Regions from separate parts of the Arcticibacter tournemirensis genome, predicted to be linked through region 2. Evidence: riboswitches for the same ligand, from Rfam matches in the RefSeq annotation. Region 2 holds a riboswitch; each other region holds the start of a gene.
What was found. A riboswitch is a leader RNA that binds a small molecule or an ion and turns the genes downstream of it on or off. The one in region 2 is predicted to bind cobalamin.
Positions count from the first base shown of each region.

Region 1 (7,997 bases), 1.4 Mb from region 2:
AAAACATCTGCATGCCAAGGTTCAAGATAAATGGCAAAGGCGCCTTTCCGTTTACCTCCTCCCTGATCTACATATCTTGCTGTGTCGTTAAAGACTTTCAGCATGGGTATAATTCCGTTGCTGGTGCCATTAGTACCACTTATATACGACCCGGTTGCTCTTACATTATGAATACTTAAACCAATACCACCGGCACTCTGCGAAATCTTTGCGGTTTGTTTAAGTGTATCATATATCCCTTCAATGCTGTCGTCTTTCATGGTCAGAAGAAAGCATGACGACATCTGAGGTTTTGGCGTACCGGCATTGAACAATGTAGGAGTGGCGTGAGTAAACCAGCGTTCACTCATCAGATGATAGGTCTTTATAGCGCTTTCAATATCTTCTTTATGGATGCCCACTGCCACACGCATAAACATGTGCTGCGGCCGTTCGGCAATTCGTCCATCCAGCTTAAGCAGATATGATTTCTCAAGCGTTTTAAACCCAAAATAATCGAATCCAAAATCGCGGTCGTATATAATAGTACTATCCAGCAGTGAAGCGTTCGATTCAATTATCGCCCATACATCATCAGCTATCAATGACGCTGCCTTTCCGGTATTACGGTCGGTGTAGTTGTACAGCCTCTTCATCGTTTCTGAGAACGATTTTATGGTGTTTTTATGAAGGTTTGACACAGCAATCCGCGATGCCAGCAGTGCATAGTCGGGGTGCCTGGTTGTTAAAGATGCCGCGGTCTCTGCAGCTAGATTGTCGAGTTCAGAAGTGGTTACTCCATCAAAGATACCTTCTATTACTTTTTTTGCAACATCAACAGGGTCAACAAGCACGTGGTTTAATCCATAGCAAAGCTTCTCAATGCGAGCCGTTATTTTATCGAATTTTACGGATTCAGTTCTTCCGTCTCTTTTTATTACAAACATATTTCTTAGTATCAAGTAGCTAGTATCAAGTATCAAGACTAGCCGCAGTAAAGTAGCTGGTATCTAGTATCAAGTTTTAGTATCAAGTATCTGGTATCAAGTATCAAGACTGGGCGCAGTAACGTAGCTGGTATCTGATATCAAGACAAATCGCGTAAGAGCATCTTGATACTTGATACTAAGTACTTGATACTAAATTAAAAGTCTTCGTCAAGCGAAAACGACTGTCCTTCATTTCCGGCCATTACGCCACTTTTTTGATAGTCTCCAACGCGTTTTTCAAAAAAGTTAGTCTTTCCCTGCAGCGAGATCATTTCCATGAAATCGAAAGGGTTAGAAGCATTATAAACTTTCTCACAACCCAGCTCTCCAAGCCATCGGTCGGCTACGAACTCAATATATTGCCCCATAAGCTTTGCATTCATGCCGATGAGGTCTACCGGAAGGGCGTCTGTTACAAACTTTTTTTCTATTCTAACTGCATCCGTAATTATTTCTCTCACTTTGGATTCAGGTAATTTTTTATTTAGCATGCCGTAAAGCAGGCAGGCGAACTCGCAATGCATCCCCTCGTCTCTTGAGATTAGCTCATTGCTGAAAGTCAGTCCGGGCATCAGTCCTCTTTTTTTCAGCCAGAAGATTGAACAGAAGCTGCCACTAAAAAAGATGCCTTCTACAGCAGCAAAAGCAACAAGCCTCTCCGCAAAGCTGCCGTTCTCTATCCATTTTAATGCCCATTCGGCTTTTTCTTTCACGCAGGGAACTGTATCGATAGCATGGAACAAATGATCCTTTTCCTGAGGATCCTTAACATAGGTGTCAATAAGCAGAGCATAAGTCTCAGAATGGATATTCTCCATCATAATCTGAAATCCATAAAAACATCTTGCTTCCGGAACCTGTACCTCGCTCATGAAATTCACCGCGAGGTTTTCATTCACAATACCATCACTGGCAGCAAAGAATGCGAGTACATGCGAAATAAAATGACGCTCGCCATCATTAAGCCCCTGCCAGTCTTTCATATCTGCCGAAAGATCAATCTCTTCGGCGGTCCAGAAACTCGCTTCATGTTTTTTGTACATTTCCCAGATGTTGGGATAGTTGATGGGAAGGATAACGAAACGATCCTTGTTCTCCCTTAGTAATAATTCATCCTGTTGCATAATCATAATTTAAATGTTTAATGAAATAACAGGTGAGGCAAAGAGCTGACCGCAGAGCAACGCCGGGAGGCGTTAAACAACAGAAAGGATTCCTGCCAAAACCTTATTCGTGAAAGTTTCGGACAAACTATAGTGGCAGGTGTCTGGCTTTAAGACCTCAGTCTTTACACAGTTGCACGTCAGCCCGTGAATTTCACACGGTTCCCATTTAATCATTCCTCCACCGGAGCAATGAACCAATACAGTCTTTTAAAAAGAACTTACAAAAGCAAAAGTAAGTTTAAACAGATAAATACATGGAGAGAAGTTTTTAACAATTAAAACCTCCCACCCGCAGTTTTAATTGTTAGCTGAAAGAATCAGCTGTCTGACAACAGAAATGTGATGTAAATGAAAACCTAAGGCTGTTAATAAGTTTATCCGTCTGGTCTGTGAAAATGAATATCAGCATAAAATTTAAAAGACGTTCGTCATGTGTGATTTTTAGAGGCCGGCACTCAATCGCTATTCTTAAGCGTCAAATTTATATCCAACACCCTTAACGGTAGAAACGTAAGTATCTCCCAGCTTTTCACGAAGTTTCCTGATGTGAACATCAATAGTCCTGTTGGTCACCACTACCGAATCTTCCCAAATGTTTTTAAGGATAACGTCGCGGGTATATACTTTTCCAGGCCTTGACGCAAGCAGATAAAGCAACTCAAATTCCTTTTTTGCAAGTACCACCTTTTGTCCTTGCTGGTATACCAGGTAAGTTTCGCGGTCTATCACAAGGTCGGAGATCTCAAGCTTATTTTCAATGATATCTTCCGTCTGGTTATTTCTCCTCAATATTGCATTTATGCGGCTAATAAGGGCCCGTGGTTTGATAGGTTTAGCTATATAGTCATCGGCCCCCACATTAAATCCTGCAATTTCAGAATACTCTTCACTTCTGGCGGTTAGAAAAACCATAAAGGTACTTTTAAACTCATTCATGGTACGCATTATGCGACAAGCTTCTATCCCATCCATTTTCGGCATCATAACATCAAGGATGATCAAATCGGGGCGCGCTCTTTTAGCCTCGGTAATGCCTTCCTGCCCATTTGATGCAGAAAACACCTGGTAGCCTTCTTTTTTCAGATTATACTCAATCAATTCCCGGATATCCGGTTCATCATCGACAATAAGGATCTTTTGTTTTGCTGAACTCATGTTCTTTATTTACTTCGCTAAAGTATATTGTTAAATATATCAAATAGTTAATTTCATATTAAATAATTGTTAACAATCATAATAGCTTAACAATTAGCTCAGTTTATTTCAACGTCTTATTTAAAAACACTTCAAGTTCGTTTCCGCGCAAGTTCTTTTCGATGATCTTCCCTTCCTTATCTAAAAGGAAAGATGCTGGTATCGCCTCAACCAAATATTGCTGAGAAACTTTGCCGTTCCATTGTTTCAACTCTGATACGTGTGTCCAGGTAAGTTTATCGTCTTTTATAGCTTTTAGCCAGCTCGCCCTGTCGTTATCAAGCGACACACTAAGGATAGTAAAGCCTTTATCCCTATAAGCATTGTATTGTTTTACAAGGTTCGGATTTTCGATGCGACAGGGGCCGCACCACGATGCCCAGAAATCAAGCAGCACATATTTTCCCTTAAAGTCCGAAAGCTTCACCTGTTTCCCATCAGTTGATTCCATTTCAAAATCAGGAGCCTTCTGCCCTTTGGCTAAAGGCTTTAACCGCTCCATCTTAGCGATAAAATCCTGAATGGCTTCGTTACCCTTATATTTGCCTTTCAGATCATCGGCGTACCTAACCATTTCTTCTTCATAGCTATTTTGGTCGAGAGAGCTGATAGCATAAAATCCTGCAAGATTATCTTTGTTCTTTTCAGCAAAAGCCAGTGATTCATCAGAGAATTTTCTCATATTCTCTTCAAAGCGCGGTGTTATGGCTCTTTCAATGGAATCTTTTGCTGCCGGATTTCCTGATACCTTTCTTTCATACTCATTCCGTATGGCAAGAAATATTTTTCCATACTTATTACTTATGGTGTTAAACTCCTTTAGCTTTTCCGCGTCATCTGAACCTTCTATCACATATTCACCTGTGGGGTTATTGTAATCGGCCTCGAAAACGAGCTCATCACCATTCCTGGCAACAAAGAGGTAGTTTTTGTCATTTGCAACGATATAATAAAACTCAGGCTCTGGCGAAGCGACACGGAACTTAAACTCATTGCTTTCGCTTAGAAAAGCCGAGTCAACAAGCTTATTTTGCTGGTAGAGCAATACTTTCTTCAATCCAGGAGCATTCTTTAGCGTCCCCTTCAACGAAAATTCGTCATTATTTTTGCAAGCAGCGAGAACTGCCACAAAAATCAAAATCAGTCCTGCAATACGCTTCACTTTAAAGATTCTAATTTGTTAATTAATAATTGATTGGCGGTCTTGGGGTCGATCTTACCTTTAGATAACTTCATCACATCACCCATAAACAAACCTAAAACGCCTTTTTTGCCTTTATGGTATTCTTTCACCTTATCCGGGTAACGGCTAACTGCTTCATCAATGAACTGTTGAAGCTGATCAGCTCCGGTATCTATCAATAGGTTCATTTCCTCAACAAGCTCCCTAACCGATGTGGCTGGTCTGTTTATAAGTGCAGGGAATAGCTGCTGCACAGCTGCTGAATTGTTTATTTTTCCATCCTGTATTAGGGCAATCACCTCAGCCAATGAAGAGACTTTGATATCCAGTTGAGATATGTCTTTACCACTTTCGTTGAGGTATGATTGTATGGGGCCGTTGATCCAGTTAGCGGCAACTCTGTAATGAGTGGTATGTTTTGAAAGTAATTCAAAATAATCAGCTACTGCTTTATCTCCTGTAAGAAGATAAGCATCATGTGCTTTAAGCCCAAACTGTTCCGTATATCGTTTAATGCGTTGCTCGGGCAGTTCGGGAAGTTGTTTTCTCAAGTCCTCTATCCATTCCTCCGACAAGTGAAGAGGCGGCAGATCCGGCTCTGGGAAATAGCGATAATCATTTGCCATTTCTTTAGACCTCAGAACTGATGTTACACCGGTGGCTGCATCAAAATTAAGAGTATTCTGTTCAATCTTTTCTCCTTGCTCAACCAATTGAACCTGGCGCTTGAATTCATAGTTCACAGCCCGCTGAAGGTTACGAATGGAATTAAGATTCTTCACTTCACATCTCGCGCCATAAGTTGTTTCGCCTCTAAGCCTTACGGAAATGTTGGCATCACAGCGAAGGCTTCCCTCCTCCATATTTCCGTCGCAGATGTTAAGATAGCGAACGAGCTTCCGTATCTCGGTAAAATAGGCAGCAGCTTCTTCTGCCGATCTGATGTCCGGCTCTGATACAATCTCGATCAAAGGAACTCCCGCTCTGTTAAGATCAATTAAAGAATAAATATCATCTTTATCGTGCATGCTTTTGCCTGCATCCTCCTCCATATGGATACGATTTATGCGGACACGTGTCTCGCTCTTATCCTTTAACACTACGGGAACATAGCCCTTCTGACATATAGGATATTCATCCTGGGTAATTTGATAGCCCTTAGGAAGATCTGCGTAAAAGTAGTTCTTGCGGTCAAACCGATTTATCCTGTTAATGGTGCAATTGGTTGCCAAACCCATTTTAACAGCATATGACACTACTTTTTTATTTATTTTAGGCAGTGTGCCCGGAAGCCCGACAGAGATAATACTTGTATTCCTGTTAGGTTCGCTGCCGAAAGATGCAGGATCGGATGAAAAGATTTTTGTATCAGTTAAAAGCTGGGCATGTATTTCAAGACCTACTACCAGTTCGTATTTCTGCAGAACTTCTTCTGTCATTATCCTTTGTACTTTTAGATGAAAGCCGATTTGTCAAATATAGTTAAAAGTTGAAAGCTGAAAGCTGAAAGCTGTTGGAAAAAGGCGGATTGCCGATGCTGTTCATACGAATCCGCCCCCGGAGCAAACGCGTCAGGGTCAACGATTGCTTCATTTTCTAAGTCAGGTAATTAAATCACAGCCTGGCGTATTCTTATCAGCTTCTCCAATAAGGGCTCAAGAACATTAAGATGAAGCATATTCGCGCCATCCGACTTTGCATATTCGGGCTCGGGATGCGTCTCAATGAATAAACCATCGGCTCCAACGGCTATGGCAGCTTTAGCAATTGTTTCTATCAGAGCTGGTTTGCCTCCTGTAACGCCGGTAACCTGATTAGGCTGCTGTAGGGAATGCGTACAGTCCATTACCACGGGTACGCCAAATGACTGCATTTCCGGAATGCCTCTGAAATCAACTATAAGATCCTGATAGCCGAATGTATTTCCCCGGTCAGTTAATATCACATTCGAATTGCCCGAATCTTTCACTTTATCAACAGCAAAACCCATTGAAGCGGCTGAAAGAAACTGGCCTTTTTTAATATTAACTGTTTTTCCGGTTTTAGCAGCAGCAATCAAAAGATCTGTCTGCCTGCAAAGAAATGCGGGGATCTGAAGCACATCAACGTAGCAGGCTGCCATTGCAGCCTCAACACTTTCATGAATATCAGTCACAGTAGGAACACCAAATTCACGGCTTACTTTAGCCAGAATCTTAAGTGCCTTCTCATCTCCGATTCCAGTGAACGAATCAATACGCGATCGATTCGCTTTCCTGTAAGAGCCTTTAAATATTAAGGGTATTTGTAGCTTATCGGTAATTTCAACAATACGTTCTGCAATTCTAAGAACTATATCTTCTCCTTCGATAGCACAAGGTCCGGCCATCAGAAAGAAATTGGAACTGTTGGTATATTTAATACCAGGAATATGATCTAACATTAATTTCCTAATTCAGATAAAAATTTAATACGCATCAGCTGAAGCTCTTCTCTGGTATAGTCATCTGTGCCAAGCTCCTTTAGAGCAGCATCAATGGAATCTACTTCAGTAGCTCTAAAATAGTCAAAAACCTCGTCCTGACGATCTTCATCAATCATCTCGTCGATATAATAACTGAGATTCAGTTTGGTTCCTGAGTTAACAATAGACTCTACCTCTCTTAAAATATCTTCGTAGGAAAGTCCTTTTGATGAGGCTATATCTTCAAGAGCGATATGCCGGTCGATGTTCTGGATAATAGATACTTTTAGAGCCGACTTGTTAGCGGCACTTTTGATAACCAGGTCCACAGGTCTGTCAATCTCATTATCTTCCACATATTTACTGATCAGATTTACAAACGGGGTTCCGAATTTCATCGCCTTACCCGAACCAACACCATGTATCTGCTTAAGCTCTTCAAGATTGACAGGGTAATGAATACACATCTCTTCAAGCGAAGGATCCTGGAATATTACAAAAGGGGGAAGGTTCTTTTGTTTGGCTATCTTCTTCCTAAGATCCTTAAGCATCTTCAAAAGCTCCTCATCGAGAGCAGCCGCGCCCTGTTGTGAACCTTCATCCTGGTCATCCTCGGCTGTTTCCATCTCTCTGTTGAGGACAAACTTAAGCGTATGAGGACTTTCAATAAACGATTTCCCCGACTTGGTCAGCCTTAACAATCCATAGTTATCGATATCCTTTGACAGATAATTATTAAGAAGAGCCTGTCTCATCAACGACTTCCATAAATGCAGGCCGTCCTCTTTGCCACTTCCAAATGCCTCAAGCTTATTATGATTGTAGGCCACTATCTGCGATGTTTCAATTCCCATTATTACATTGATAATATGCTGGTCGTCGAACTTTTCGCCCATTTCTCTGATAAGTTTCAGCGTATCCTTTAATTTCTGCGTGGCATCAAAATGAGATTTATGGGCACGACAATTGTCACACATGTTGTTACAGCCTGTCTCGTCAAAATTCTCGCCGAAATAATGCAGGATTTGTTTACGTCTGCATAC
Region 1 is NZ_VFPL01000001.1:3,200,451-3,208,447, reverse strand. Features, by position in the region: gene BDE36_RS13545 (ribonucleoside-diphosphate reductase subunit alpha) at 1-926, opposite strand, end outside; gene BDE36_RS13540 (ribonucleoside-diphosphate reductase small subunit) at 1,124-2,092, opposite strand; cobalamin riboswitch at 2,210-2,348, opposite strand; gene BDE36_RS13535 (response regulator transcription factor) at 2,603-3,289, opposite strand; gene BDE36_RS13530 (TlpA disulfide reductase family protein) at 3,393-4,490, opposite strand; gene gatB (Asp-tRNA(Asn)/Glu-tRNA(Gln) amidotransferase subunit GatB) at 4,487-5,950, opposite strand; gene kdsA (3-deoxy-8-phosphooctulonate synthase) at 6,121-6,933, opposite strand; gene recQ (DNA helicase RecQ) at 6,933-7,997, opposite strand, start outside.
Region 1: another riboswitch for cobalamin. It lies ahead of BDE36_RS13540 (ribonucleoside-diphosphate reductase small subunit); the one in region 2 lies ahead of BDE36_RS19000 (TonB-dependent receptor).

Region 2 (7,997 bases):
TGCTTTCTGCAGCGGCAGTAGTGCCGGCATTGGTGTTTACCAGCTGACCGGGTGCTGGCAGGTATTCAAATAAAGTGGTAACATAGGCATTGCTGCCGGACGTTATGGGCCGTATTGGTGCCTCATCCGATCCGTCAATGCCGCTTTCTTTTTTGCAGCCGTTAATAACCACAAAGATCAATAGCAGCGGAATCAATAGGTGAATGGTAGTTTTTTTCATATGATTATTACTGTTTGTTGCCATAGATAAATACGGTGTGATTGGGATTGGTAGCAGCTGTAGTGAATTTAAATTTCAGCTTTCCTTCTGAGGAAAAGCAGAGTGCTTCACCAGATGCAGATGAATAGCTTTTTGAATCACCTATTACGACATCTCCATTAAGCGAATTGATACTGATGCTGTATGGAATGTCAACCTTGATGCCATCCGTAATGAAGTTGGAACCGAGAGCGCCTGAGGTGATATCAAATGGTTTGATTTCGGGAGTGCTGTAGGGGTTTACATTCAATAGAACGCGCGTTCCGGAGACAGCCATTGATCCAACAAAGTAATTGTAAGATGCCGTGACTTTATCTGTTTTGCTATCGATCCTTTTAAATGCAGGAGCGTTGGCAGTAGTGCCTGCAAGCACCACATAAACATCGCCATTTTCAGATGTCGCCATTTTTGTGGGATTAGAACCAACTTCCAGTTCGTATAACTTTTTAAACGAGGCTATGTCTACAACAGATACAGTTGTTTCGTCTCCGGAATAATTATAGTCTGAATTCGCTGCATACAATTTTCCGTTTGATATAGTAATTCCTTCCAGAAAGCGTCCTGCCGACAACCGGCTGTCAATAGTTAACGACGCAGTGTCTACCCGGCTAATATAGCCATCAAAGCCTGAAACGTAAGCTTTGCCTCCTGCGAAAGCGATAGAGCGGGGCATATACTCGGAGTTGGCATCAAAAAATGGAATTTGTTTAATCGATTTTCCGGTGAGAGGATCTATCACTTCAAGAAATGATTTTTTCTCGCCCTGAGTTCCTGATACAACGCAATACATTTTATTTCCATATAGCTTAAGATCCTGGGCACTTTCTCCCAAATTGCGACCATTTACGGTTTTGAAATAATTTGCGTCAGACTGACCGGTTCTTAGATCATACCAGGCTATTCCACTGTTATTCTGTCCCCACGATCCTTCAAAAAGTACATACATCCCCACTGTCTCTTTTTCTTTTGGAGTTTCATCACGGTCTTTTTTGCATGATTGAAAAAGCGCCAGCGAAAGGATAAACAGTGCGGGTAATAGTCGTTGTTTCATAATAAAATATATAGTGTTTAATTTATAAATGCGAAATGTGCGGGAGCGTCCCCGGTAAATACCGACCACTTTTTGCGGCCGTTTCGATCAAAGCAGTAAAGAGTACCTGGCGTAACAAAATCTTTGGCATCTGTAACGTAGATGTCTTTTGTATAAGGATCGATTGCTATGCCCTGAGGCCTTACAATGCTTTGTTCCGTACCGTCGGTAATGAAATTCCGGCTTACAATGCTTTCGTCTTTTACATTCAGAACGGCATAAGAGATGGTGTTTTTCTGAAGCGGGTAGCTAAACTGCACCCCAATGATATAAGCCAGATCATTATCGATACAGAGGTTGGTAGCTGCTATGTCGAATGTCTTTTTGATTGCATCTGTACCGGTATCAATTACAAAAAGCTTTGAAGGGATATTGTAAGAGTCGCCTCTCGAAGTAACATAGAGGTCACCGTATTTGTCGGCCTTTACACGATGAAGATTGATGGCTACGTCAATCCGCTTTATCTCGGTAAAGCTGTTAAGGTCAACTACAGAAAGAGTACTTTCGTATTGTCCGGGGTCGTACCCGCCGGAATTAGCGACATATAGTTTTCCTCCTGTAATTGCCATCTCTTCCGGCTGGCGGCCCACGGTAACAGTTTTTTCTATTTGTAAGCTGGCGGTATCGATCCTTGCCACATATCCGTTCGCAGAGCTGTTTCCTTCAATGCGGCTCTGATACGAGCTCACATATGCTTTGCCGTTATAAAATGTGATATACCGGCAGTTCACAATGTCAATCGTGCCGATATGCTTTGCGGTCTGTGCATTTAATACTTCAACCTGATGGGAGTTATTGACAATGATATATAATTTGGAACCATAGATGCCGATATCGTTGCCTACATCTCCGAGCCCTTTTGTGATTTCGGGATTGGTATATTCAAAAATATTCCTCCTGTAAACGCCTGTCTGATGGTCAAAGAAATCGAGAGAGGCCTTGTTCATGTTCATGTTTCCCTCATTTAAAAGGTAAAAGCTGCTTTTTTGAGCCAGGTCAGGATCTGATATCCCGGTAATTTCTTCAGGTGTTACCTTAGGATCCTTGCGACAGGAGGAAAGCACCGCTGTAATCAGGGCAAACAGGAGGAGTAATTTTATATGTTTGATCTTTCTCATCGTCATTCTCTTTTAATAGTTCATGCTTAATGTGAAGCGGTATGACCGGCCCGGCATCGGGAAGTTCAAAATCACATCACGATATTGGTTAAAAAGATTGTTCACTTCCGCGGTGGCCTTATAAACGATCTTCTTTGTTTTGAAGCCTCCCGATGCTGATATGTCGTGTGTATACCAGGGTTCCATATAGTTGTCGGGAATATTAGCCTTCTGACTGTACCGTTCTCCCGTATAGATATAACTGTAGTTTAAGGAGATGTTTTCGCGTGTGGCATTTAAAATGAAGGACCCGGAGTGTTCGGGAGTATAAGGGATTTGATGGCGATAGTTAAAGTCGGAGGCGCTGGTTACGTCAAGAGCCTGCTGGTAGGTGTAAGCCAGCGTTGCATTTAACGAGGTTTTACCGGCTTTTGCCGAAGTTGTCATGTTTACTTCCGCTCCTTTGATATTGACTTCGCCTAGGTTCATCATCATCCAGGTAGCGATATTCTCGCCTGGTACAGCAACGATCTTGTCTTTTACGTGATTGTAGTAAGCGTCTGCCTGAAGGGAAATGCTTTGCCAGAAACGCGAACTAAGATGTTTCAGGATAGTGAAGCCAGCATCGTATTGTTTGGTATTCTCAGGCCGAAGGGCGGTGTTGCCCGAAAAGGTATAATAAAGATCGTTAAAGGTAGGCATCCGGAAGATGTCCTTGTAAAAAGCTCTCAGCAAGAGTGTATTTTGCGGAAATGGCTGCCATGAAGCAGTAAAAGCGGGACTTAGCTTCTCTTTATTTCCTGCAGCAGCATTTTGCTCTGTTGTTTCATTAATCAGTGTGCCCAGAAGGCTTCCCTGCATTCTGAAACGCCCGGAGTGGAATTCGGATGCCAGCGCTGTCAGGCTCGTGTATCTGGCAGGATAAGAAAAATGAGCCATGTTAGAACTCATGTCATTAACGAGGAGATCTGTTGACAGAGCGATGTCCAGCAATGAATTTAAGCTGTACCGGCCGGCAGCTGAGGCATAAAATTCTTTTTGTCTGTACCGGTTATCCATGGATCCTTCGATATTGTCGTATCCGGGCTGTAGATACCGCATATAGTCGTGAGCATATTTCGCGTTCAGCATCAGCTGAAATGGCCCGTTGCTGCGGCTGGTCCAGGATGCCTGGACAAAAGTATTGCGGTCCCATTGTCTGTCGCGTGATTCAAAATTATTTCTGACGATGGCACGGGGAAGTCCTCTTTCTGAAAAATACTGGAAGATTTTAACAGACCATTCGCTGCTGTCGGCAAACGACCCATGCAAGCCTCCTTCTAATCGCAAAGCTTCGGTGTCGCCGTTCTGACGGACGGCAGTGGTGTCGTATACTGAATTGGTATACCTGAACTTGTACCGGCCGTCGGTCCTTTGCCATTCTGTGCTGAACGTGCTGGAAATCTTATTGCTTATTTTGTGCTGCCAGGCCAGTGATGGTGAAAACAGTCCGAATGAGCCTGTTTTGAAAGCGGCCCTCACGTGATCGCGATCGTTGTTTTTAAAAACCGGGATTTTGGACTGCAGGTAAATACTGCTGGCTGCTGCAAAAGCTCTCGCGGGCTGAAAGATGCTGCTCCGCTGACTATTATACAGGTCGATCTCTTCGATATTGTCGAGCGAGAATCTTCCCAGGTCTATTTCCCCGTCCTGCGCGTTGCCGAGTTGAATGCCGTCATAGAATACGGCGGTATGCTGACTGCCGAGACTGCGAATGTTGACCGTTTTTAAGCCTCCGATGCCGCCGTAATCTTTTATTTGTACTCCCGAGAAGAATCTTAATGCATCTGCAACGGATAAGCTGTTCAGATTTTCAAGCTGCTGTCCGGCGAGTGTTTGAACAGGGGTAATTGAGGTATGACGGAGGCTGGGTTTGATCCCCTTTATTTGTACTTCCTTAAGTGTATCGTTTGTGGAGAATCGATTTTTGGCGTTCGGCGTAATGGCTTGAGCAAAGACTTCTGTATGCGAGGCGATGCTTCCTGAAAAAAGCGCCAGACATAAAATATACGTCAGTCTGTAAGAAGTAAGTCCTCGCCCTGATTTCATGTTAATGAGTAATTATTTAAGCAGGGGGAAGGAAATGAACAATGGAAATACGACGAGTATTTTCATTCCAGCTTCAATCCCCGAAAGCTATGAATCTATCGTGCTATGGCAGGTCTTCTGACTTACTCCCCTCGGGCCTGTCTTCCCGTATTTTCAAATACAGTGACATAGGGTGGACCTGGTTAATGGAGCTTACAGCTGCGGGACAGTTCCGGACTTACACCGGATTCCCTTTTAATCCCGGTTATTACACCGGAAACCAAAAGCATTGCAAAGGTAGAATATTAAATTGACAATTGACAACTTTCCATCGTCCCTTGTCAACTAATATAGTCTCTGTCTTCGTCGCTTAGTTTGGGCTGATAATCGTCGGGTTCGGCTGTTGTTGAAGAATGGTCGTTTACGATTATTTTCTGCTTGCGTGGCCTGGCTGCCATTACTCCCAGGACAAACCCTATGGCAAACATCGCACCCAGGATTGCAAGTTTCGGGATTTTAGCTATTCCAAAAATCCAGAAGTCAATCTCTTCTGTATTATTCATCAGTACGATCGTCACGAGAACAGTCGCAACGATAATGAAAATTGTTTTCCCACTCATGGTTAAAAGCTGTAAGTAGCCATAAATTCGAATATCGGATTTTGGCGTGGTTTTTCATTTAAAAATATCACTTTTCCTCCAACATCAAAATTAGGAAGATAAAAGCGGAGCAGGTTCATATCCGCTCTGAGTTCAGCGCCGTAGGAGCGGGGAGAGAAGGCGTCGCCCTTTCCGATATTTTCGAAATCGGCAAAAACACCGCCCTTAATGCGTTTGATAAATGCAAGTGGCCCTGCTTCCCAGTCGGGGTAAAGCAAAGGTAGCCTGTAGTCCAGAAGAAGCGTGTTGCGTGTATTCCCAATCGGGCTAAGGTAACTGTAGCCGCTTACCCTCGGGATATCTACTGTATTTACATAATTTCCATCACCGTGCTGGTAGTTGAAAGCAGCCTGAAAAGAGTGGTTGGAAGCAAGGCCGGGGAAGTAAAAGGTGCTTCGAAGGGTGAATAGTTCGCCTTCCACGCGGTTTTCGAAGGGATAGTTCCGGTAAGTGAGCGTGATATTCTGTCCCCAACGCGGCGCAAGATCACGGGAGCTCCGGCGATTGTTCCTCGAGGCGTAAAACTGGTAATGCATGGGATATTCAAGCGTTTTTAAGAGCGAAGGCATGCCGTTTTCGATACCGTACCGGTTGGTATAGCTTGTGCCGGTTTTGAATCCAAAACTATAATTATTGTTAAACCGGTTTAGGGTAAAAGGAAAGGTCACTTCGGCCTTTATCTCATTCTCGCGCCAGGTAACCGGGCTTAAAACAGTTTTACCCGCCTGATTCACGCGGCGGTATATCAGCCGGGGACGGTTAATATAATCGATGCTGAAGATAGGGAAGTAGCGTTTGTAGTTAAATCCGGTGAGGTACTCACTTTTACGCAGAGCGTTGTTGTACTGGTAGCGGGAGTAGAAACTCAGCGTGTTCAGTTTATTGTCCGACTGCATTTCGATCCCAACATTATAGTCGTCGAAGAACTGATTTTCTTCCGCAACCGGCACAAGACTGTGGAAGTAGAACAAATTGCTCAACTCGTGATATCGTTTTACCGGATAAGTTTTATGCTGAATGCTGTCGAATACATTGCTGTGGCCTTCCTGGTCGTATAAGGGTGCTGCGTAGTCGATAAAAGTGTTTTTTATCGTGCTGATATTCTGCCCGGAGGTATCGGAGTAATTTAAAGCCGCTATATCGTATCCGCGTCCCGAAAAGGTATTCAGTATTAACTTATGGGAGATCGTGTCGTAGGAGGGATTAAAAGCGCCAAATCGGGCTGATGTGAGCTGATATATCTGCCTGTCATTGGGGTTGAACCGGTAAATGTTGTCGATTCCGTTGTAATGAGCCTTGAAGAGGATCTGTCTGCCGGCATAGACCGGGCGAAGGATTTCCTGAAGCTGAAAGGGGAAGAGCGGAGAGAACGTACCCGATTCAAGATTGAGTTCGAAAAGGGCCTTGCCGGTTTTTGCGACAGCTACCACAACTACGGTTTTGCCGTCGGGACTGAAGGCCGGCATTTGAAGCATGTAGTTTTCCGGACTGTTGTAAATCCGGATCTCTTTTCCCCGTGCGGCATCCATTAACTTTAGTGAAATCCTGTTCGAGTAGGAGATGTCGACTGCGATAATAGTTTTGCCGTCGGGCGACAGGGTAGGGGCGAACATGCGGGTGCGATGAGTGAGCTGTTTTGCCCGTCGTGTTTGCATGTCAAAAATATTGATAACATTGAACGACCGCTGATGAAAGCGCGGATCAAAACGTGACTCGTCCCATACAAGTTTACCAGCCGAATAACTAAACCATGCCACCTCCTGTAAACCTATATCTGTTACCCTTCGCTCGCGACCTGCGGAGTCTATTTCTACAATCGCCGGCGTACGTGCCTTGCTCTGTTTTAACGCTAAAATCTTGTCGCCGGGAATCGCTGCCGGGAGCAGATAATGTTCGGGAGTATTACTCTTTCTTTTATTGATTGCAGGGTAATCCAGAGGGGCCGTTTTTTCAGTCTGCTGATACCATAATTTACCTAGCTCTGAGATGGTCGAATCATGCAGTTGCCGGGTGCTTAAACCCGTGTATTTTTTCACCGAATTACTGAAGCTATATGGCCGTAGAGGGTTCTTCGAAATCCGGGTCATGATACTATCTGTTATGCCGGTTCCGAAGTCTCTCCGGAGCTTCGTATTCATGAAAAATCCAAGCTGGTAATAGCCGGGAGTAAGGTCTTTGTAAGAGTTGAAGAAGTCCTTGGAATAGCTGAATTTTTTTCCGCTTAGTGTATTCGTTCTCATGATTAGTGCCCACTCGGGTATCCTTCCCCGGCCTGCATGGGTTAGGGCAGTTTCGGTACCAACAGCATCGCCTTCATAGAACCAGGGTGGGAGGGTAATGCCGAAAACTGCCAATGCAAGTTTTTCGAAAAAAGGAGCATTGAGTTTACCTGTCAACTTGTCAAACTGAACAACGTGCCGCATTTCATGCACGGCCAGGCTATTTAGCCAGTCCTGGTAGTCGAAGCTCTGGGACGGGGTGGTGTAGAACTCTGAACGCCGGGGGCCCAATTGAACAAAACCATTGGACGTGGTACCTTGGTTCTGAAGAATGACAGAGATCTTCCTGGGTTTCTTATTCAGTGAATATGCTTCCCTGGATATGATGTTTTCCAGTACGGATGCCATCCGTTGCGCTTCAGTTTCAAAGGGGGTAGGATAGAGGATCTGGAAATTTTCTGTGTTTATCTGGCTCCATTTAAGGGAGGGAGGGTTCTGATCTGAATTGAATACCTGGGCGTTTAGACTATGATAACTAAAGATTAATGTAATTAGTGTTATATTCCTGATTAAAAAATGTATATGTCGTAATTTACAGGTCATTTT
Region 2 is NZ_VFPL01000001.1:4,572,189-4,580,185, reverse strand. Features, by position in the region: gene BDE36_RS19015 (cell surface protein) at 1-220, opposite strand, end outside; gene BDE36_RS19010 (YncE family protein) at 228-1,310, opposite strand; gene BDE36_RS19005 (YncE family protein) at 1,328-2,467, opposite strand; gene BDE36_RS19000 (TonB-dependent receptor) at 2,480-4,534, opposite strand; cobalamin riboswitch at 4,625-4,813, opposite strand; gene BDE36_RS18995 (hypothetical protein) at 4,855-5,133, opposite strand; gene BDE36_RS18990 (TolB family protein) at 5,136-7,994, opposite strand.

Region 3 (7,997 bases), 1.4 Mb from region 2:
AACTGGCCGTCGCAAAGTGGGCAGTACTCGTGTTCTCCGTTAAGATATCCATGTACCGGGCAAATGCTGAAAACAGGAGTTACTGTTATGTACGGCAGCCGGAAATTAGAAAGCACCTTTTTAACGAGTTTACGGCAAGCTTCCGGCGAACTAAGCCTTTCACGCATGTAGAGGTGTAAAACGGTACCACCGGTATATTTGCATTGCAATTCATCCTGCAACAGCAGCGCTTCGAATGGGTCGTCGGTATAATCCACGGGGATCTGCGAGCTGTTTGTATAATAAATATTCGCGTCTTCACCCGCCTGAATAATGTCAGGAAAGCGTTTCCTGTCTTCCCTGGCGAAGCGATAAGTAGTACCTTCAGCAGGCGTTGCTTCGAGGTTATACAGGTTGCCGGTTTCTTCCTGAAAGCTGGTCATACGCTCGCGGATATAGTCGAGTAGCCCAGCAGCAAAGTTTCTTCCTTCTTCTGTTACGATGGAAATGCTATCGTCGCTGAAGTTCCGGATCATCTCATTGATTCCGTTTACGCCGATGGTTGAAAAATGATTCCTGAAATGGGTGAGATATCGCCGGGTGTAAGGATAGAGACCACGATCAAACATTTCCTGAATAAATTTTCGTTTCTTCTCGAGAGTTGAGCCGGCAGTGTTCAAGAGATAGTCCAGTCTTTCATACAAAGCCTTTTTGTTCCCTTTGTACACAAAGCCAAGCCGGGCCATATTTATCGTTACTACCCCTATGCTTCCTGTCATTTCAGCGCTGCCGAATAAGCCGTTCCCTCTCTTAAGCAGCTCACGCAGATCAAGCTGCAGCCGGCAGCACATGCTCCGTACAGCATTGGGCTTGTAGGCATTTGGGTTTTCAACTCTATTTCCGTTCTCATCTGTCGTATACTGGCTGCCTATAAAGTTTTGAAAATAAGAAGAGCCGATTTTAGCCGTATTTTCAAACAGCAGGTCGGTATTTTCGCCGTGCCAGTCGAAGTCTTCAGTGATGTTGACCGTTGGAATGGGGAAGGTGAACGGCTGTCCGTTTGCATCGCCTTCGGTCATTACCGTATAATATGCTTTGTTTATCAGATTCATTTCATCCTGGAAATGTCCGTAACACAGATCCTCCAGGCATCCGGCGCCTTTTTCATGTGCCGCCCTTTCAAGTTCAGGGTCATTAATTCCGCTAAAAAGATGAATGTCCTTTTTTGTGGGAATCTGACCTTTAAGATCCTCGGGGACCGTCCAGTCGATAGTAATATTAGTAAAAGGCGATTGCCCCCAGCGGGCAGGAACATTCAGATTATAGACAAAGCTTCTCACTGCCTTCAGAATATCACCATAAGTGAGCTTATCCTTAAAAACATAAGGAGCGAGATAGGTATCGAACGAACTGAAGGCCTGAGCTCCGGCCCACTCACTTTGCAAAATACCCAGGAAGTTTGACATCTGTCCCAGCGCTTCCCTGAAGTGGCTTGGCGGGGTGCTTTCAACCCGACCTCTCACTCCATTAAAGCCCTCATTGAGTAAAGCCCGGAGGCTCCATCCGGCGCAATAGCCAGTCAGGCAATCGAGATCGTGAATATGGATATCACCGTTCCTGTGTGCATAGCCCTCTTCTTTTGAATAAACCTTATCCAGCCAGTAGTTGGCTATTACCTTACCTGCCACGTTGTTAACCATTCCGGCGTTGGAGTAGGAGGTATTTGCATTTGCATTAATCCTCCAGTCGGTTTGATTAATGTATTCCTCTATAGTCTGAGAGCTGTCTACAAAAGTCGTATCATCTGCTAAACCTTTTATGTGTTCTCTTTGCAGTTTCCTGGTATGCCGGTAAAGCATAAAAGAGCGCATCACACCGAAATATCTACCCGAGAAAAGCTCCTGCTCGATGATGTCCTGAATTTCCTCTACTGCCCAGACCTCTTTTTCAGAAAGTTTTTTCAGGGAGTTTTTAAGTATTGATTCGTCGCAGGTAATATTTACACTTTTGAACCCTTTCTCAATGGCATCTTTGATCTTGTAAGGTTTGAAGAGTTCGAACTCTCCATTTCGTTTAATTACGTAGTTCACCATATATCTTTTTTTTAATTAAAAGCATACGGATGGGATGAAAAAAGAAGAGATTTACGGCTTTTCCTTTTGCAATACCTTTCACCCGAAAGCTACAAACACGCTTCGGCAGGTATTCTGACTTGCTCCAGTTTAACAGCCTTCCCATACGTTGAAGAGGTACAGTGACGTTGTTTGTTAAACACAATTACGGAGCTTACAGCTACGGGGATAGTCCCGGACTTACACCGGGTTCCCTTTTAATCCCCTTATTGAATAAGGAGAACCGAAAACGATGCAAGTGTATAAGGAAAGTTCGGATTCTGCTTAAGAAAGATTTCAACAATCGACTTTTTATGTGAAGAAGTTGCGGGTTGTGGGACGTGGGTTGTAGGTGGTGAGTTGTATGTTGCGTGTGGTGAGTTGCAAAATGAGAGCTGTATGCTGTAAGTATAAATCTCTCAAAGCCTGTTTGTTGGTGTATTTCAGTAAACTCGTCTGATTTGATAAACCTAATTGTTACTTTTGTACCCGTGAAAATGCCAAGAATACAGGATTTAATCCTTTTTGAAAATGACGATCTTTTTGTGGTTAATAAGCCGCCGTTTATCAGTTCACTTGATGAGAGGGAAGGCGGTGAGTTAAGTATGCTTCGGCTCGCAAAGAACTATATCAAAGATGCACAGGTATGTCATAGACTGGATAAAGAAACTTCAGGCTGCCTGATCATCGCTAAGAACCCGGAGGCGTACCGGCTGGTTTCCATGCAATTTGAACACCGTAAAGTAAAGAAGATATATCATGCCATTGTGAACGGTACCCATGTGTTTAATGAACTTAAAGTTGATCTTCCCATTTTAAATCTGGGTAATAAAAACGTGAGTATCAGCAGGCAGGATGGGAAGGCGGCTGAGACTATTTTCAACTCCCTTCGATATTTCAAGCATTATACGCTGATTGAGTGCCAGCCTGTAACAGGCAGGATGCACCAAATCCGTATCCACCTTGCTACGCAAAAAGCTTCGATAGCAGGTGATGAAATGTATGGTGGCAAACCTGTGTTTCTCTCACATATAAAAAGGGGATACCACCTAGGTAAAGATCAGGAAGAGCTTCCGATAATGAAACGGTTTGCACTTCACGCAAAGGAGCTGACGTTCCGGATTAACAGTGAGACTGAAATAACGGTAAATGCTCCTTATCCCAAAGACTTCGCTACACTGCTGAAGCAGCTTGAGAAGTTTGACGATTGACAAGGGACAATGGACAACTGTCCCCTGTCCCTTGTCTATTCAACTGTCCATTGTCACTTGTCTAAGTGTATCCGAGTATCTTTAATACCTGCTTGCTGTTCTGCTCTTCTCCGAATACCTCAAAGTTGAAGGTTTCATCTCTGTTCCTTCGGATAATTACGTGCTTTGGAGAGGGCAGAAGGCAATGATGGATACCTCCATAGCCACTTAATACTTCCTGGTAAGCGCCGGTATGAAAGAAGCCAATGTATTGAACTTTACGGGTTTTGGGCATGAAAACGCTATTCATGTGGGCCTCCTGATTATAGTAATCCTGGCCATCGCAGGTTATACCGCCAAGATTGACACGCTCATATTCCGAGTCCCAGTTATTTACAGGCATCAGAATATATTTCTGGTTCAAGGCCCATACGTCGGGAAGATTGGTGATAAAAGAGCCGTCGAGCATAAGCCATTTTTCCCTATCATTCTGTTGTTTACGTCCCAGTACCTTATAAAGGATACCTGAAGCTTCTGCAACCGTATACTTTCCAAACTCCGTAATAATGTCGGGTTCCATCACATCGTGTTCAGCGCAGATTTCTTTTATCCTCTTGACGATCTCATTTACCATGTATTCATAGTCGAAATCAAAAACAAGAGAATCCTTGAAAGGCATTCCGCCGCCGATATCAAGAGTAGTGAGGTCGGGATTTATTTTTTTGAACTTACAGTAAAGAGTAACATATTTCTCAAGTTCATTCCAGTAATAAGGAGTGTCAGAAATTCCCGAGTTGATGAAAAAATGCAGGAGTTTGACCTTAAAATTAGGATTGGGGGCGATTTTGTTGTTATAAAACTCAATAACATCCTCCATCCTTATTCCAAGCCTGGATGTATAGAACTGAGAGTCGGGCTGCTCTTCAGCAGCTATCCTCATCCCAAGACTGCAGGGAAGGTCCAGTTCGTCATCGTAAATGTTAAATTCCTCTTTATTATCCAGAACAGGAATGATATTCTTAAACCCGTCGTGAAACATGTCGATGATATACTGTTTGTATTGGTATGTTTTAAATCCGTTGCAGATCACCGTAATATCCTTGTTGACTACACCTTTTTTCTCAAGTGCGTCTATCATAGGCATATCAAAGGCCGATGATGTTTCAAGATGTATGTCATTCTTCAGCGCCTCTTCAACAACATGCCGGAAGTGAGAGCTTTTTGTACAATAACAATACAGGTAACTGCCACGGTAATTGTTGTTAATGATAGCATGCTGAAATAATAATTTTGCCTGCTGTATCTTTTTAGTTATAAGAGGCAGGTATGTGAAGCGCAGCGGAGTTCCGTACGTTTCAATCATTTCCATCAGGTTAAGGTCGTGGAAGTATAGTTCATCGTCAATAACCTCAAACCCATCCTGGGGGAAACCTACACTTAGATCAAGAAATTCCTCGTAGCTCTGCATTAATTAAAATTTCCGCAAAAATGTGATTTTTTAATGAATAATTATCAAGAAACGATGAACTGAAAAAAAGAATACCGGAGAAATGACAATAGCAGGAAAGTAGTAGTGGGTTATACGTAATAAGTTCCAAATTTTAAGTACAAATCGGCTGATAATCTTGATTTCATAGAAAGACAATAAGTCATTTGCTTTAATATTACAAATTCGGTAAATGGATTTCTGCGATCATACATCGTGCGCTCCCTCCGCCAGCAGTTTCTATAGTGTTCAAAGGGATATGAACCAGGCGCCCGTACTTGCTTAGCTGGTCTATCTGCTTATCATTTAATGCCTGAAAGGCCTGCTCGGAAAGGACAATAAGATCTTCGTTCTTCCGGTTCTTAAGCTGGAGAATATTACCGGCAAATTTCGAAATCTGCGCTAATGTTATCTCTATGATTTGTTTACCTGTTGAGTGTATTGTATTGATTAACAATTTTTTTTCTATCTCTTCTTTAATAGCCTCTGTACATATAAGAACAAACTCCGCTCCAACACACATCATAACATTCGTATGATAAATGGCTTTGCCCTGGTTATCCAAAGCGTGAAAACAGACTATACTGTATCCACTTAGCTCTGCAAATTTCTTTAATACTACCGTGTCGGTTCGCGGAGAAAGACAGGCATAAGCTATTTTATTGTCTCTGTCTAAAACCATGCTGCCAGTGCCTTCAAGGTATCGGTTCTGATCTTCAAAATAACTAAGGTCTCTCAGTTCTTTTATCAGGAAATGACTCCCCAAAGCTTTAATTAAATCAGTTCTTCTTTCGTGCCGCCGATTCTCTGCTTCCATAGGATATAGATACACAGAGCCATCTTCATGCGTCGAAATCCAATTATTCGGAAAAATGGAGTCGGGGGTGTGTGGTTCGGGTGTGTCCTCAAAAACAACCACATCTATATCATTGGATTTCAGTGCCTCCACGAAATTATCAAACTCATGCACCGCAGCATCCTGCACATTGAGGTATCCCGGTAGCCGACGCTGAAAAGCATTGCTATGTGCTGTTTCCTGATTAAATTCGAATTTAACCGGCCGGACCATGAATATGGAAGATGTTGTCTGCATAAATTGAGAAATCAGGACTCTCTTAACAAAGGCATACTCATACAGTGGAAACCTCCTCTGGCTCGTGAAAGCTCGGCTGAAGGCATGAGGATTAACGTTTTTTCTATTTCTTCAACAGAGAGTTCGTCGTATTCGAGTTTTTCGACGAGCTGTTCTGCATGTATAACTGAGAATCCATTTTCCCTGAATGCCTCAACAGTTTTGTCGTTACGGTCGTATCCCATTACAACTCCGTCCTTCAGGGCGAGTAAATTGCACGAGTCAGTCCACTGCTCGCGGACGTCAAAAGGAAAGTGGTTGTTGCCGGAATAAATAAACCGGGGCGTTTCCGTGCAATTGAGATCATTCTTACTGATATCGGTGAGAAGATCTTCTATGCAGTTGTACATACGGGATGTATCAATCTTTCCTTTTTCGAACTGAAAGATCTCAGGCTTCTCCTTATTACGTTTTTCAGAAAGATAGTCTACAGGTTCTGACCCTTTATGCTGTTGTTGCGATGATATAGAACCAAGTACAACCCATGTATGCTTGTCGACTTGTGTAAAGATGGTATCGATGTGCATGAAATCACGTTTATGAGGGATCTTGACCACCGTTACTTTACTAACAACATCCCTGTCAAAAAGCAGCTTAATGGCTTCGCTTGCTCCACTTGCCGAAGTACGTTCGCTGCAACCTATTAATACATGATCAGGACTGACTACCATTACATCGCCACCTTCGATCGTCGTTTTCTCGCCATGCTCTTCCCCCGGGCGCAGAAAATACTGTACCGTATCGGGAATTTCAAGTATATTTTCCCTGTATTCTCTGAATAGAGGATGATTGAAAAAGATATATCGCGCGAGGAGTGTTTCTCTGGATCTGGCTTTTTTTGCTGGTTTGTTAAGCAGGATGAAATTATTGATGGTAATTCCGATATCCCTGGTAAATATCAGATTGGGAACCGGGGGAAATATCATGTTACCATGAGGCATTGAACCCGAGATGAAGATACTTGATAGTTCTGAAGGAGACGTGTTGATCAGCTCCTGCTGCAATTTATAGCTGCAACCTTCAATTGCACATACAGATGCTGTTAATTTTTTACGGATATCACTTTGTTCAAGGATTTCACAGAGAAGTCGCTCGAATTCAATCACTTTTCCGGAGGCATGGAAACCCTGTTTTGATGGTTTGAAGAACTCGCGTTTACTTGCGGGGGAGTCAATAAAAGACAATCTCCCTTTTATCCTTTCAGGATCAAGAAAATAAAGAAGTATCTTGACGTAATAATCATATTCTTTTCTTCTCACTGTATCCAAATGCAGGATATCTTCAAAGAGCCAATCCTGTGCTTTTGAAGGAGCTACTCTTCCGATACCACTGTCGGGACTATGAATGATCAAAGATCTTAATGTAGCGGTTTCGGAATTCACAGAAAGCTTGAAATGGCTATTTTCCATAAAAATTGTGATGTCGTATACAAATTTACTGGATTTATGCGAATATAAGCTGAGGCTTTTTGATGGTAATGATTAATTTTGGCACATGGATTTTATAGTACAGGGAACGTTACAGGCCGTAAAAGCACTTTATAGCACAGAACTTAAGGAATCTGATATCAATTTGCAGGAAACCCGCAAGGAGTTTGAAGGAGAGATAACGATAGTGACGTTTCCACTTACCCGCTTTTCAAAGAAATCGCCGGAACAGACCGGCTCAGAAATAGGAGAGTACCTCCAGGAACACAGACCTGAAATTTCAGGATTTAATGTCATCAAAGGTTTTTTAAACCTGTCGCTCGACAGCACATATCTGCTTCAGGTTTTCAGCGATACGATTTCAAACAGCGCCTTTGGCGACATTCCTTCAAACGGGAAAAAGGTAATGGTGGAATATTCCTCGCCTAACACAAATAAACCTCTGCACCTTGGACATATCAGGAACAACCTTCTCGGCTATTCTGTAGCGCAGATACTTGCAGCATCTGGTTACGAAGTTATTAAGGCAAATCTGGTAAACGACAGGGGGATACATATTTGTAAGTCAATGCTTGCATGGCAAAGGTTTGGCAATGGCGAAACTCCCAAGAGCAGCGGCTTAAAAGGCGATCATCTTGTGGGCAAATACTATGTCATCTTCGATAAAGAATA
Region 3 is NZ_VFPL01000001.1:3,211,128-3,219,124, forward strand. Features, by position in the region: gene BDE36_RS13565 (ribonucleoside triphosphate reductase) at 1-2,072, opposite strand, end outside; cobalamin riboswitch at 2,160-2,354, opposite strand; gene BDE36_RS13570 (RluA family pseudouridine synthase) at 2,588-3,301, shown strand; gene BDE36_RS13575 (arginine decarboxylase) at 3,363-4,748, opposite strand; gene ctlX (citrulline utilization hydrolase CtlX) at 4,945-5,859, opposite strand; gene BDE36_RS13585 (arginine deiminase family protein) at 5,871-7,307, opposite strand; gene argS (arginine--tRNA ligase) at 7,393-7,997, shown strand, end outside.
Region 3: another riboswitch for cobalamin. It lies ahead of BDE36_RS13565 (ribonucleoside triphosphate reductase); the one in region 2 lies ahead of BDE36_RS19000 (TonB-dependent receptor).